Regions from separate parts of the Aurantiacibacter sp. KMU-128 genome, predicted to be linked through region 1. Evidence: predicted binding sites of a transcription regulator. Region 1 holds the regulator's gene; the other holds the start of a gene.
What was found. The regulator LexA, encoded in region 1, represses DNA repair genes until DNA is damaged. The targets are predictions, from matches to a motif close to GTTCCNCNCTTGTTCT.
Positions count from the first base shown of each region.

Region 1 (7,668 bases):
CCGGATTGCTGCCAAGCAGTCACCGCCGCGCGGGTTCCAAAAAGCTCTCGCTGCCAAGGCGCAAACGGGCTTTGGCCTGATTGCCGAGGTCAAGAAGGCGAGCCCTTCCAAGGGGCTCATTCGCGCAGACTTCAAACCCCACCAGCACGCGTTGGATTACGAGGCGGGCGGTGCTGCGTGTCTCTCCGTGCTCACCGACGCGCCCTATTTCCAGGGGCATGAGAGCTTCATGATGCAGGCGCGCGCAGCAACCATGCTGCCGGTCTTGCGCAAGGACTTCATGGTCGACCCTTGGCAGATCGCCGAAAGCCGGATGATCGGCGCGGATGCGATCCTGATTATCGTCGCGGCGCTCGAAGACGAACAAATGCGCGAAATCGAGGCAGCCGCGCTCGAACGCGGTATGGATGTGCTGATCGAAGTGCATGACGAGGCGGAGATGGAGCGCGCCGCGAAACACCTCACCTCGCGCCTGATCGGCGTCAACAACCGCGATCTGCGCACCTTCACCACCGATCTGGCGACCACGGAGCGGCTTGCTCCGCTCGCACCCGAGGGCAGCCTGCTGGTCGGCGAAAGCGGCATCAACAGCCATACTGATTGCCAGCGCCTTGCGGAAGCCGGAGTACGCTGCTTCCTTGTCGGCGAAAGCCTGATGCGGCAGGAGGATGTGGTCGCCGCGACCCGGTCCTTGCTCGGCGACTAGATTTTACAAGCTCTTGCCCGCTGTCATACATTGGCAACGCGCTGCGCCGATGCTAGTCCGACTCCAGACTACCGTTGCAATGGAAGGGGATTACCCATGGGAATTTTCAGCTCGATCAAGAACGCGATTTTCGGTGACGACGAGGAAGAGCAGGCTGCCGCAGCGGCACCCGCTGCTCCCGCCGCCGCGCCCAAGGCAAGCGGTTTCGGCGCCGCCAAGGCCGCGCCCAAGACCGAGGTGGACATTGCTGCCGCGCTCGATGCGAAAGACGGTTCGGACAAGCTCAATTGGCGCACGTCGATTGTCGATCTGATGAAGCTGGTCGGGCTCGATCCCAGCTACGAAAACCGCAAGGAACTCGCCACCGAAATGGGCGACACCGATTATTCGGGCAAGGCGGAAGAGAACATCTGGCTGCACAAGCAGGTGATGACCAAGCTGGCCGACGCCGGCGGCCGCATCCCGCCCGAACTGCGCGACTGATATTCGCCACGCATACAAGCCCTGTCCTACTGGTTGGGACTGTGGCACAGATCGGCGCATGACCATCGCAATCGCGCCGCTAATCTCTCGAAACCGCCCTGCCCGCCCTTTGGGCGCAGCAGGGCGGTTTTCTGTTTCAGGACTGTGTAACAGGTGTAACAGGTTCGCCTTTGAACCGTTCGAACCGGCGGGTCTGGCATGAGCCGCCTGACCCATCTCGACGAAGCTGGCGCGGCACGCATGGTCGATGTCGGCGGTAAAGCGGCAACGGCGCGTGTCGCCGTGGCGGAGGGCCGGATCTCCATGTCGGACGAGGCATTGGCGGCTGTCCGCGATGGCAGCGGCCCCAAGGGCGATGTGCTCGCAGCAGCGCGGATCGCGGGGATCATGGCGGCCAAGCGCACGGGCGAGCTGATCCCGCTCTGCCACCCGCTCGCGCTCGACAGCGTCAGCGTGGACTTCGCCTTCGAAACAGACGGCATCCGCGCCGAAGCGCGTGCCTCGCTTACCGGCAAGACCGGTGTCGAGATGGAAGCGATGACCGCCGTCTCGGTGGCGCTGCTGACGATCTACGACATGGCAAAGGCGCTCGACAAAGGCATGGTGATCGGCGGCGTGCGCCTGCTCGCCAAGAGCGGCGGCAAAAGCGGGGACTGGCGTGCTGGGGCTTGAAGAAGCGCAGGCGAAGCTGCTGGCGCTGGCGCAGCCGCTTGCAACAGAAGTCGTAACGGTGGACGAGGCGAACGGGCGGGTTCTTGGTGAGCCTGTTGTCGCTAGGCGCACCCAGCCGCCAGCGGACCTCTCGGCGATGGACGGCTACGCGATTGGCGCTGGCGATCATTCAGGGCCATGGCGCGTGATCGGCGAAAGCGCGGCGGGGCATCCCTTTGCTGGTGAGCTTACGAGTGGAGAGGCTGTGCGCATCTCCACCGGCGCGGCACTGCCCAAGGGCGCGGATGCGGTGCTGTTGCAGGAGAACGCTGCGCGGGATGGCGACGTCCACGCGCTAACCAATGCCGATGGCCCCAGCCCGCAGCATATCCGCCGCGCCGGGTTCGACTTCGCAGCTGGCGACGTACTGCTTCCTGCCGGAATGCGGCTGACCGCCGCTCAGCTGGCACTTGTCCGCATGGCGGGTGTCGAGCAGCTCGCCCTGCACAAGAAGCCGGGCCTGACTGTGATCGACTGCGGGGACGAACTTGTCGCGCAACCCTCGGAAGCCATCGGAACGCAAATTCCAGCCACCAATGGCGCGATGATCGCAGAGTTGGCCGGGGAACTCGCGGATGAACCGAAGCGGCTCGGCCCAATCGGCGACTCGGTGGGCTTGCTGGTTGAAGCCTTTGCGCAATCGGATAGCGAGGTGATCGTCATCACCGGAGGAGCATCGGTAGGCGACCATGACCTGGTCAAACCGGCGCTGGAGGCCTGGGGCGCAGAGATCGCGTTCTGGCGCGTGTCGATCCGCCCGGGCAAGCCGTTGCTGGTTGCCAAACGGGGTTACCAGATCGTCCTCGGCCTGCCGGGCAATCCGGTGTCCGCCTATGTCACCGCCCTCCTGTTCCTGCTCCCGTTATTGCGCCAATTCGGAGGTTCCGCATCGCCTTTGCCGCAAAGTATCGATGCGCGATTGACACAATCGCTTCCGCCGGGGGGGACGCGCACCGAATTCCTACGCGCTATTCTCGGTCGAGACGGAGTTACCCCTCTAATGCAGCGCGATAGCAGCGCTCTGCACACGCTTGCCTGCGCCAATGCACTGATCCGGCGTGATATCGATGCCGCACCCGTCGCAGCAGGTGAACGCGTAACCGTCTATCCGCTCCAAAATGGCGGTATCGCTTGACTTGAGGCGATGTGTTCCATAGGTGTTCCGTGTTCGTTCCCAAATTGGAACATCGCAGTAAGGAACCAACCCATGCTGACTGCCAAGCAACACGAATTGCTGCTTTTCATTCACCGTCGCCTTGAGGAATCGGGCATTTCTCCGAGTTTCGAGGAAATGAAGGATGCGCTCGATCTGAAGAGCAAGTCGGGCGTGCATCGCTTGATTTCGGCTCTCGAGGAACGCGGCTTTATCCGGCGTCTTGCCAACCGTGCCCGCGCGCTCGAAGTCGTGAAAATGCCTGAGAACGTGGGCAATGACGCGGTGGCGAAGATCACCACGCCGCCAGCAGCGGCGCCGGTCGCGGCCAATGATGTGATCGAAATTCCCCTCCACGGCAAGATTGCCGCCGGTGTTCCGATCGAAGCGTTGGAAGGCAGCCAGACCCTTCCCGTACCCGCTGCACTGCTTGGTGCTGGCGAGCATTACGCGCTTGAAGTGTCGGGCGACTCGATGGTTGAAGCGGGCATTTTTGACGGCGACTTTGCATTGGTGAAGAAGGCGAACACTGCCCGCGATGGCGATATTGTTGTGGCGCTCGTGAATGGCGAGGAAGCGACACTGAAATATCTCTACCATGATGGCGGCATGATCCGGCTCGATCCGGCAAACGCCGCCTATGATCCGCAGATTTACGCCGATAGCCAGGTAGAAGTTCAGGGCAAACTCGCAGGCTTGCTGCGACGCTACCACTGACCGTTTGTGCGTCGGGTGGCGGGCCTAGTCCTGCCGCCCGCGCCACCATCCATGCCCGCCCTCGCTCTGGGCGACGGTGCGCATCGAAGGCTCGCCATCTTCACCTAGTGTGATGGCCATTCCGCCAGTTGTCTCAAGCGTCCGCCGGTCTGCTTTCAGCAAACGCGGCTCGCAACTTCGCGGCAGCCAGCGGTCAGCCACCACGATATCCGCCCGCTCGCAGGCTGCGGCGAGCGCGCGCTCCTCTACGATATCTTCGCTGCGGCTCAGAAGCAGGTGCCAGTCGCGCCCTCCCCGTTCGAGCGAGATCGCGCAGAAATCCCGGCTGCACTCGGCTCCATTCCAATCTTCGAGCGGAACCGGGTCACCCTCGACCCCCGCCAGTTCGAGCAGGTTGTCACGCGTAAACTCGCTTCGTGTGTCGCGCAGCACCAGCAGACGGTCATCCTCTCCGGTGATTCCCACATGGCGACCGTCCGACGATATCAGTATGTCGGGGATAGGGGTTAGGTAGAGCCACAGGCTCGCAATGGCTGCGGGGGCGAAACCAAGCAACCGCGCCCTCCCCTTCCAAAGCGCCAGCCACAGGCCTCCCAGCGCGAACAGCAGGACGGTCGGCAATGTCATCTGCGGAATGAGCTTCACCGCGCCGGGCTGCGCTGCCGTGAAATGGGCGATGCCGACCAGCAGATCGAGCGATTGCCCCGCCAGCCACCAGAACGGCGCGCCAAGCCCCACAATGTCGAACAGCAAGGCAATCGCGATCAGCGGCATGGAGATGAAAGTCACCAGCGGAATGGCGATCACATTGGCCAGCGCACCATAAACGCCCGCACGGTGGAAGTGGAACAAGACGATGGGCATCAGCGCGATCTCGATCACCAGCCCGGTGATGAGCAACATCACCGTATTGCGCCCGGTTCGCGCGAACCAACTCTCCTCGCGTGGCTTGAGAAAGGCGCGAACCGGAGCCGAGCTGTGCAACGCAACAATCGCGATGACCGCGCTGAAGCTCATCTGGAAGCTCGGTCCCACAAGGCTCTCCGGCCAGACGAGTAGGACAGCCGCCGCCGCCACGGCAATCATCCGCAGCGACAAGGGCTCGCGTCCCAGTGCAAGCGCGAACAGCACCAGCAGTGCGGCGATACAGCTGCGCACAGTCGGCACCTCGGCGCCGGTCAACAGGGTGTAGCCGATCCCCGACAAAGCCCCGACACCTGCCGCCACCACAGGTAGCCGCACCCGCAACACCAGCCACGGCCAGAGCGCCAGCAGCTTGATGGCCAGAATGTAGGCGGCGCCGATAACCGCACTGACGTGCAACCCGCTGATCGACAGCAAGTGTGTCAGTCCCGAATCGCGCATCGCATCTTCATCAGCCACGCTGATCCCGCCCCGGTCACCGCTGGCGAAAGCCGCCGCAATGCTGCCCGCCGAGCCATCGAGTTGCGTTCGGACATGGGCCGACAATTCCCGTTGCAGCGAAGGGATCAACGCCTCGCGTGCCGGAGCGGGCTCGACGATTGTAACCTCGCCTGTCACGCTTCCGGTGGCCGCGAGCCCCTGAAACCATGCGGCGCGCGCAAAATTGTAACCGCCAGGCAGCATTGGGGCAGCGGGCGGCATCAACCGCGCTTGTGTGCGGATCACCGCGCCTTCGGTCATCCCCGCCCGTGTTGCCTCTAACGGAACATTGACACGCACCTTCACTGCCTCGCCATCCACCGGGGATCGGATGGCGAGCACCAGTCGTACACGGTCTTGCGCCGGTTGCTCGATGCGTTCCAGGATGCGTCCCTCGATCTCGGCGAAAACCGGGCGTTCAAATGCCTCGGCGCCCACCAGTTCGGAGCGCGCCCAGATCAGGCTGGTCCCCAGCGCGAAGACGATCCCGCAGGCTGCCAGTGCAGTGGTCAGGTGGACCCGGTCTTCCCGCCCTTTCCATCGCGCCAATGCAGCCAGAGCGAGCAGCAGACCAATCGCAATCGCAGCAACCCAATGCGCGGCCGTAGGAAGGATGAACCACGCGGCTATCCCCGCGGCCAGAACCACGGTCAGCCATGGCCCGCGATCAAAGCCCGCCTGCCCGAGAAATTGCTCTGCAGTGTCACCGATACTGGACAAAGAGACACGGCTGCGCCAAGGCGTCTGCTGCAACGCAGCATCAAGATCGTCGTCCCCCAGCGGAACCAAAGGCGGCTGCCGCGATGCCATGCAGGGTAATGGACAGGAATCGCAGCATTATGGCAAGCTCTGATAGCAATCACGCTGACGCACAGCGGCCGGTGGTGACGCGCTTTGCGCCCAGCCCCACCGGTTTTCTGCATATCGGAAATGCCCGCACCGGCCTGTTTTCCTGGCTCTACGCCCGCCACTTCGGCGGCAAGGCGCTGCTGCGGATCGAAGATACCGACAAAGCGCGCAGCACGCAGGAAGCGATCGACGTTATCCTCGACGGGCTGGCCTGGCTCGGCCTCGATTTCGATGGCGAGACGGTTTACCAGAGCGAACGCGCGGGACGTCACGCCGAAGTCGCGCAAAAGCTGCTCGATGCAGGCAAGGCCTATAAGTGTTTTGCGACGCCCGAAGAGCTTGCCGAAATGCGCGAGGCGCAGCGTGCGGCCAAGCAGCCGATGCGTTATGACGGACGCTGGCGTGACCGCGACCCTTCCGAGGCACCCGAAGGCGCGCCCTTCACCATCCGCATCAAGACGCCCGAAGCCGGCGAAACGGTGATCGAGGATGCGGTGCAGGGCCGCGTTAAGGTGGACAATCGCGAGATTGACGATTTCATCCTGCTGCGCGCCGATGGCTCGCCGACCTATATGCTCGCCGTGGTGGTCGACGATATGGACATGGGCTGCACCCACATCATCCGCGGCGATGACCATCTCAACAACGCCTTCCGCCAGTTGCAGGTGATCCGCGCGATGCAGGGCATTGAAGATGGCTGGGAAGAGCCGGTCTACGCGCATATTCCGCTCATCCATGGCAATGATGGCGCCAAACTGTCCAAGCGCCACGGCGCGCTGGGTGTGCGCGATTACCGCGATATGGGTATCCTGCCCGAAACCATGTTCAACTACCTGTTGCGGCTTGGCTGGGGCCATGGCGATCAGGAGGAGTTTACGATGGAAGAGGCGATTGCCCTCTTCGATATCACCGCCGTCGGCAAAGGGCCGAGCCGCTTCGACATGAAGAAGCTGCTGAGCATGAATGGCAATTACATTCGAGCCGCTGACGATGCGCGGCTTGCGGCGATTGCGGGGGAGATCTTGGGTGAAACAGCAGATGTCGCGCTGCTGACGCAGGCCATGCCTGTGCTCAAAACCCGTGCCCGCGACATGAACGAGCTGGCCGATGGCGCGGCCTTTCTGTTCAAGACTTTGCCGTTCGACATGGACGAGCAGGCCGCCGTGCTGCTCGATGATGAAGCCCGTATGCGACTATCTGCTATCTTGGCCCGGTTGCAGGATGAAACGTACTGGACAATCGAGGCACTGGAGGCCAATCTGAAAGCCTATGCAGAGGAGCTGGGGCTGGGCCTCGGCAAACTTGCGCAGCCGCTCCGCGCGGCGCTGACAGGGCAGACAACCTCGCCCGGAATTTTCGATGTGCTGGTTCTCCTTGGACGGGAGGAAAGCCTTGCGCGGATCGCCGCGCAGGCTGCGGCCTGAAGGGGTCAATCAGCGGGACTGGTATTTGAAGGAGATGTTCATTGGCTGACAAGCAGGCAGACCTGAGCGTGGGTGGCGAGACCTACAGCTTCCCGACCTTGGAAGGTAGCGTCGGGCCCGATGTTATCGATATCCGCAAGCTCTACGGACAAACGGGCAAGTTTACCTTCGATCCGGGCTACAAATCGACCGCCAGTTGCGAAAGCGCGCTGACCTATATC
Region 1 is NZ_JBXORT010000001.1:1,254,102-1,261,769, forward strand. Features, by position in the region: gene trpC (indole-3-glycerol phosphate synthase TrpC) at 1-706, shown strand, start outside; gene ACS0VV_RS06365 (DUF3597 domain-containing protein) at 803-1,189, shown strand; gene moaC (cyclic pyranopterin monophosphate synthase MoaC) at 1,388-1,861, shown strand; gene ACS0VV_RS06375 (molybdopterin molybdotransferase MoeA) at 1,848-3,035, shown strand; gene lexA (transcriptional repressor LexA) at 3,108-3,770, shown strand; gene ACS0VV_RS06385 (ComEC/Rec2 family competence protein) at 3,795-5,984, opposite strand; gene gltX (glutamate--tRNA ligase) at 6,014-7,447, shown strand; gene ACS0VV_RS06395 (citrate synthase) at 7,489-7,668, shown strand, end outside.

Region 2 (7,668 bases), 470 kb from region 1:
CTGCCCCGTATAACTCCCCGCCGTCGCAGCAACCTCCTCCGGAGTGCCAGACGCCACAACCTCACCCCCACGCACGCCGCCATCCGGCCCCAGATCGAGCAAGTAATCCGCAGTCTTAATCACATCCAGATTATGCTCGATCACCACGACCGAGTTCCCCTGGTCCACCAGCCGGTGCAGCACTTCCAGCAGCTTCCGCACATCCTCGAAATGCAGGCCGGTGGTCGGCTCGTCGAGGATATACAGCGTCTGGCCGGTCGAGCGTTTGGACAGCTCCTTTGCCAGTTTCACCCGCTGTGCCTCTCCGCCTGACAGCGTCGTCGCCTGCTGGCCGACTTTCACATAGCCCAGCCCCACCTCGTTCAGCATATGCATTTTGTCGCGGATGGGGGGGACGGCCTTGAAGAAGTCCTCCGCGTCCTCGATCGTCATGTCGAGCACGTCGGCGATGGAGTGGCCTTTGAACTTCACTTCCAGCGTTTCACGGTTGTAGCGTTTGCCGCCGCATTCCTCGCACGTTACATAGACATCGGGCAGGAAGTGCATTTCGATCTTGATGAGGCCGTCGCCCGAGCACGCCTCGCACCGGCCGCCCTTCACGTTGAAGCTGAAGCGGCCGGGCTTGTATCCGCGCGCCAGGCTTTCGGGGAGGCCCGCAAACCAGTCGCGGATCTGGGTGAAGGCGCCGGTGTAGGTCGCGGGGTTGGAGCGCGGGGTGCGGCCGATGGGCGACTGGTCGATCTCGATCACCTTGTCGCAATATTCGAGGCCGGTGACCTTGTCGTGCGCCCCCGCGATCACCCGCGCCCCGTTCAGCGTGCGCGCGGCGGCGGCGTAGAGCGTGTCGATGGTGAAGGAGGATTTGCCGCTGCCGGAAACGCCGGTGATGCAGGTGAAGGTGCCCAATGGCAGGCTGGCGGTGACGTTGTTCAAGTTGTTCGCCCGCGCGCCGTGGACGGTCAGCTTGTGGCCATTGCCCTTGCGCCGCGTCTTCGGAACCGCGATCTCGCGCCGTCCGGTCAGGTAATCGGCGGTGAGCGAGCGTTTGCTCTTCATGATCTGCTTGAGCGTGCCCTGCGCCACCACTTCGCCGCCGCGCACCCCCGCACCGGGGCCGAGATCGACGACATGGTCGGCCTGCCGGATCGCGTCCTCGTCATGCTCGACCACGATCACCGTATTGCCGAGATCGCGCAGGCGTTTGAGCGTTTCCAAGAGCCGGTCATTGTCGCGCTGGTGGAGGCCGATGGAGGGCTCGTCGAGCACGTAGAGCACGCCCGACAGGCCGCTGCCGATCTGCGAGGCGAGGCGGATGCGCTGGCTCTCCCCGCCGCTGAGCGTGCCGCTGGTGCGGTCGAGATTGAGGTAATCGAGCCCGACATTGTTGAGGAAGCCTAGCCGCTCGACAATCTCCTTGAGGATGGCCTTGGCGATCTGGTTCTGCGTGTCGTTGAGCTTTTCGGGCAGCGCCTCGAAGAAGGCGAGTGCATCGGACACGCTGAGGCGCACGGGCGCGGCGATGTCGCTGCCCGCGATCTTCACCGCGAGCGCTTTGGGATTGAGGCGCGCACCGTGGCACGTCTCGCACGGCTGCGCGGTCTGGAACTTCGAAAGCTCCTCCTGCATCCACGCGCTCTCGGTCTGCGCCATGCGGCGGTTCAAATTGCCGATCACGCCCTCGAAAGGCTTGTGGACGGTGTATTCCTTGCGCCCGTCCTTGAAGGTGAGCGGGACGCGCTTGCCCTTCGTGCCGTAGAGGATAATGTCGCGGTGCTCTTCGGAGAGCTGGCTCCACGGCGTTTCGAGGCTGAACCCGAACTCCGCCGCCAGACTGCCCAGCACCTGCATATAGTAGGGCGACGGCGGGTTGGATTTGGCCCACGGCACCACCGCGCCCTTCTTTAGGCTCAGTTCTTCGTTGGGCACCACCAGCTGCTCGTCGAACAGCTGCTTTTCGCCAATCCCGTCGCAGGTCGGGCACGCGCCTTGCGGGGAGTTGAAGGAGAACAATCGCGGTTCGATCTCTTCAATGGTGAAGCCGGAAACAGGGCAGGCGAACTTCTCGGAAAAGACTATACGGTTGGGCGGCAGGCCTGCGCCTTTCATAGCGCCGCCAGATGCGTCCTCATCCTCGCGGCCCGGCACTACACCGTCGGCCAGATCCACATAGGCCAGCCCCTCGGCCAGCTTCAGCGCGGTTTCGAACGAGTCCGCCAGCCGCGTCTCCAGCCCTTCTTTCACCGCCAGCCGGTCAACCACCACTTCGATGTCGTGCTTGAACTTCTTGTCGAGCGCGGGCGCCTCTTCGATCGCATACATCTCACCGTCGATGCGCACGCGGGTGAAGCCCGCCTTCTGCCACTCGGCCAGCTCCTTGCGATATTCCCCCTTGCGACCACGCACCACGGGCGCGAGCAGGTAGAGCCGCGTGCCTTCGGGCAGCGCCATCACCCGGTCGACCATATTGGAGACGGTTTGTGCTTCAATCGGCAAGCCGGTGGCAGGGCTGTAGGGCAACCCTACCCGCGCCCAGAGCAAGCGCATATAGTCGTAAATCTCGGTCACCGTCGCCACGGTCGAGCGCGGGTTGCGGATCGTCGTCTTCTGCTCGATGGAGATCGCGGGCGAAAGCCCGTCAATATGCTCGACATCGGGCTTCTGCATCATTTCGAGGAATTGCCGCGCATAGGCGGAAAGGCTCTCGACATACCGCCGCTGCCCCTCGGCATAGATCGTATCGAAAGCAAGGCTCGACTTGCCCGAGCCCGAAAGCCCGGTGATGACGATCAGCGCATCGCGCGGCAATTCGATATCGACACCCTTGAGATTATGCTCGCGGGCACCTTTGACGGTGATGTGGGTAAGAGCCATGGCGGGTCACTTGGGGCTTGGCTGGAGCAGAGTCCAGAGGGGCTGATGGGGGTGTTCGAGATGGCTTAGCGAAAGACGCGATGTTCTGCAAATGTTCGGATGGGGCAGAGCGGGGAAAGTGCGCGGCGCGCGCATACATTGAATGGTAATCGGCAACGCGCTATGTTTCCTTCGTATCGCAACACGGAAGACCGGACCCATGGCCACAGCAGCACCGCACGAGAGCACTGCCGTCAAAGACACGGCCATGGACGACGTGTTCAAGGAACTGGCGTCGGTGGGCGTCGATCTGGAACGCGCGCTGGCGCAGGAAAAGGCGATGGCGCGCACGCTGCTGGATACAATCCACAGGCTGGATGTGCTGTGCTTGGGGCGTTTCATCATGACGAAAGCACAGGCGATCAGGTAAAGCCCCCCCTGTCGCATTTCGCCAAGCCCCTCGCCCGCGTCCCGGATATGGACGCCCGCACCGGCCTGGCGATTGTGGCTTTTGCCTATGCCCGGTCGATGATAGGTTTGCGCCATTGTCCGCCCGCGCGATTTGCCTTCCGGCCACTCCGCGCACGCGGTTTACCGGCTTGCTCTAGTGCGGCCGCCATGTGGGGGAAATATCATGTCGATTACGCCAACAACCTGGTTGCAGGAATTCATCACCAATCTCGTCACCACCAATGCGCAGGCCAATCCGCGCGTGGTCGCGCTGGCCAACGGCAATTTTCTGGTCGTGTGGGAAGATGATAACGATACGGTCGCCAATGGCACCGGCACTGACATTGTCGGGGTGATTTTCAACGCGCTTGGGCAGCCGGTCACCGGATCACTGTTCCTCAACAACGGCTTCGGCTTCTCGCGGCAGGAAGTGCTCAACTCGGTCGCGGCGACACCCGATGGCGGTTTCGTGATGGTCTACACCTTCCCGAATGCAGACGACACCGATCTGATCTTCGGCATCTACGACGCGACAGGCACGTCGACGCTGCAGAACTTCGCCGTGAACGACTCCGCAGGCAACGGGTTGACCTACTCCAACCCCAGCGTCGCGGTGCAATCGGATGGCAGCTTCTTCGTCACCTTCATCCGTGATGACGGCACCAACCAGGATCTCGTGGGGCGCAAGTTCACCTCCTTCGGCACGCAGGTGGACAGCGAAGTGGTGATGCGGGAAGACGGCTTCTCGGGCTTTGCCGATAGCGAGAACATTGCCGAGCCGGATACCATCGCGCTCGCCAATGGCGGCTTTGCCACGGTCTATACCGAGAACGATACGTTCGGCGGGTTCAACCGGCGCACCGTCGAATTGCGTTTGAGCAACGCCGATGGCAGCAATGGCACACTGGTGAACAACGTCTCTTTGCCCGATGACGGCGACGACGACAGCGGCCCGCGGATCGTGCAACTGGCGGATAACCGCCTGCTGGTCGCCTGGGTGGAAAGCGGTGACATTCGCGGTCGTATTTTCAACGAGAACGGCACCTCTTCGGTGCCCGAGTTCGTTATCACCAACAACACCACGCTCAATTTCAGCACTATCGATCTGGTCGCGCTGGAGGATGGCGGGTATTACACGGTGTTCCGTGATGATACGGTTGGCCGCCTGCTCGGGGTGCGCGGGTTTAACGGCAGCCAACAGGGCGTCACCATTGTCATCAGCAATGATGCCGACGGGGTGGGTGGCGATGTCGGCGATTTCTCGGCCAGCCTCACCACCGACGGGCGTATTCTGGTGAGCTGGGAAAACGGCGAGATCTACACCGAAATCCTCGATCCGCGCCCGTTCGACACCCCGATCACCGCCAATCCCGGCGATGGCCAGATCACTGACCGGCTGACGACCGACAACACTCTCAACGGCTCTGGCTTGGATGATATCCTTTACGGGCTGGACGGAAGTGACGTCCTCATCGGCAATAATGGCAATGACACGCTCGACGGCGGCACTGGCACTGACGAGATGATTGGCGGGCTGGGCAATGACACCTACTTCATCGACAGCATCGCTGACATTGTGACCGAACTGCCCGGCCAAGGCACCGACCGGCTCAACACCGCGATCAATCTCAATCCCTTCGGCACCCGCTACGCCAATATCGAGGAGTTCGCCCTGATCGGCGCCGCGATTGCCATTCACACGACCGATAATGGCGAAACGATCTTCGCTAACCCGACGCTGGGAAGCCGCATCTTCGCCTATGGCGGGGATGATACAATCAATGGCAGCGTCGGCAATGACCGGATCTTCGCCGGCAGCGGCAACGACACCATCTTCGGCGGCGGCGGTAATGATGTTATCGACGGCAATGCCGGTGCCGACACGATGATGGGCGGGGCCGGGAACGACAACTACTTCGTCGACAATCTGGGCGATGTGGTGATCGAGGCTGCCAATGAGGGCACAGACTTCGTGCGTTCGTTTGTCGACTTCACGCTGGGCGACAATATCGAGCTGTTGCGCATCGCGCTCAACGCCACGGTCGGCAATGGCAACGATCTCGACAACACCATCGTGACGGCTGGCGGCGCGGCAACGCTGCGCGGGTTTGACGGGAATGACAATATCCGTGGCAGCCAATTCAATGATCTCATCCAAGGCGGACGCGGGAACGATGTCATCAACGGTCTCAGCGGTATCGACACAATCGAAGGCGGCGCGGGCGATGACGAGATCAAGGGCAGCAATGGCGATGACATCATCGATGGCGGCACCGGCAATGATACGATCTTCGGCGGCAGGGATAACGACACGATTACCGGCGGCGCGGGCTTCGATACGATGCGCGGCGATATCGGCGCGGATATCTTTGTCTTCGATGACGGCCACTTCTCCGGCCTGACCGCAAGTACCGCCGACCGGATCACCGATTTCGACCAGGCCGAGAACGACAAGATCGACCTCTCGCTGGTCGATGCAATTCTGGGCGGCGGCGATGACGCCTTCACCTTTATCGGCAGCGGAGCGTTCAGCGGCACAGCGGGCGAAGTGCGGTTCGAACAGTCGGGCGGTGTGACCATGATCTTCATGGACACCAACGGCAATGGCAATGCCAATCTGGCGATCGCGCTGACCGGGCTTATCAATCTGACCGAGGCGGATTTTATCCTGTAAGGTGGCGCGAGCGCACGTCCTACCATCGCCTTAACCCTGGACACTAAGCCGGTGTTCATCTTGTCGCGGCAGGGCTGCTGCGGCATTGTAAACGCGCGTCAAGCATAAAGGCATTCCCGATGAACCCGACTCCGCAGGAACAGCTCTTTCTCGAATTAATCAACCGGCTGCGGATGGATCCGCATGGCGAATATGCCCGGCTGACCACGGCAGAGGTACTGGCGGAAATCCAGGGCGCGCTCGATTTCTTCGGCGTCGATATGAATTCGTTCCAGTCGGCCATGCTCGCCTTTTCGCCGGTCAATCCGCTGGCGTGGAACAGCGCCCTCGCCCTCGCCGCGCAGCGTCACAATGACGAAATGATCGCGGCGGACACGCAAAGCCACCAATTGCCCGGCGAGCTCGGCCTCGGCGCGCGGATCACCGCTGCGGGCTACACCAACTGGTCGCGGCTGGGCGAGAATATCTACGCCTATTCGGATAGCGTGGTGTACGGCCATGCCGGGTTCGTGATCGACTGGGGCTTCGATGACGAGGATTTCGACGGCAACAATGTGCGCTATTCCGACTGGCAGACGCGCGGGGACGGGATCCAGGATCCGGCGGGCCATTTGCTCAGCCTGATGAATGCCGCTTTCACCGAGATCGGCATCGCCGTGACCGCGGAAACCAACCCCGCCACCGGGGTCGGCCCGCTGGTGGTGACGCAGGATCTGGGCACGCGCTTTGGCTATCAGGCGCAATTTGTCGGCGTTGTCATCAACGATACCGATAATGACGATTTCTACGATATCGGTGAAGGCATGGGCGGCGTCACAGTAACGCTGACGGGAACCAGCGGCACCTTCTCCACCATGACATGGGACGCAGGCGGCTGGCAGATCGCGGTCCCTGCGGGCACCTATGACATCGTGTTCTCCGGCGGCGGGCTGGTCGGCACGATTACAACGTCGGCGACTTTGGGCACGGCGAACGTCAAGCTCGACGTCGAAGCCGCGGATGCGGTGGACACCAGCAATGTGCAGAACGGGACGCCCGGCGTCGATACATTGAATGGCGGCAGCGGCGTCGACATCCTCAACGGCCTTGCCGGCGATGATTTCCTGTTCGGCCTCGGCGGCAACGACGTGCTCGATGGCGGTCTGGGGATTGACGACATGACCGGCGGCGCGGGTGATGATGTGTATTATATCGACAGCGTGTTCGATGTGGTGCGCGAGCTGGCGGGCGAAGGCACCGACCGGATCTATTCCAGCATCAACCTCAACCCCTTCGGCAACCGTTATGCCCATGTCGAAAGCTTCGCGCTGATCGGGAGCGCCACGGCCTTCCATGGCACCAATAATGGCGAGGAGATCCTCGCCAACCCTGCGCTCGGCAGCAAGCTGTTCGGCTATGGCGGGGCAGACACGCTGGTGGGCAGCATCGGCGCGGACAGACTGTATGGCGGCTTGGGCAATGACACGCTCGTTGGCGGCGGGGGCCGCGATCTGCTCGACGGCCAGGCCGGCGCGGACGATATGCGCGGCGGAGCGGATAACGACAATTACATCGTGGACAATCTTGGCGACACCGTCACCGAGAACGCGGGCGAAGGCACCGACACCGTGCGCGCCTTCGTCAACTTCACGCTCGGCGACAATATCGAAAACCTGATCCTGGTCGGCGGCGCGACACAGGGCGATGGCAATGGC
Region 2 is NZ_JBXORT010000001.1:785,540-793,207, reverse strand. Features, by position in the region: gene uvrA (excinuclease ABC subunit UvrA) at 1-2,871, opposite strand, end outside; gene ACS0VV_RS04030 (hypothetical protein) at 3,071-3,280, shown strand; gene ACS0VV_RS04025 (calcium-binding protein) at 3,485-5,974, shown strand; gene ACS0VV_RS04020 (CAP domain-containing protein) at 6,094-7,668, shown strand, end outside.
Region 2: a site for LexA is predicted at 2,954-2,969, ahead of uvrA (excinuclease ABC subunit UvrA). Genes of this name have one in related genera too.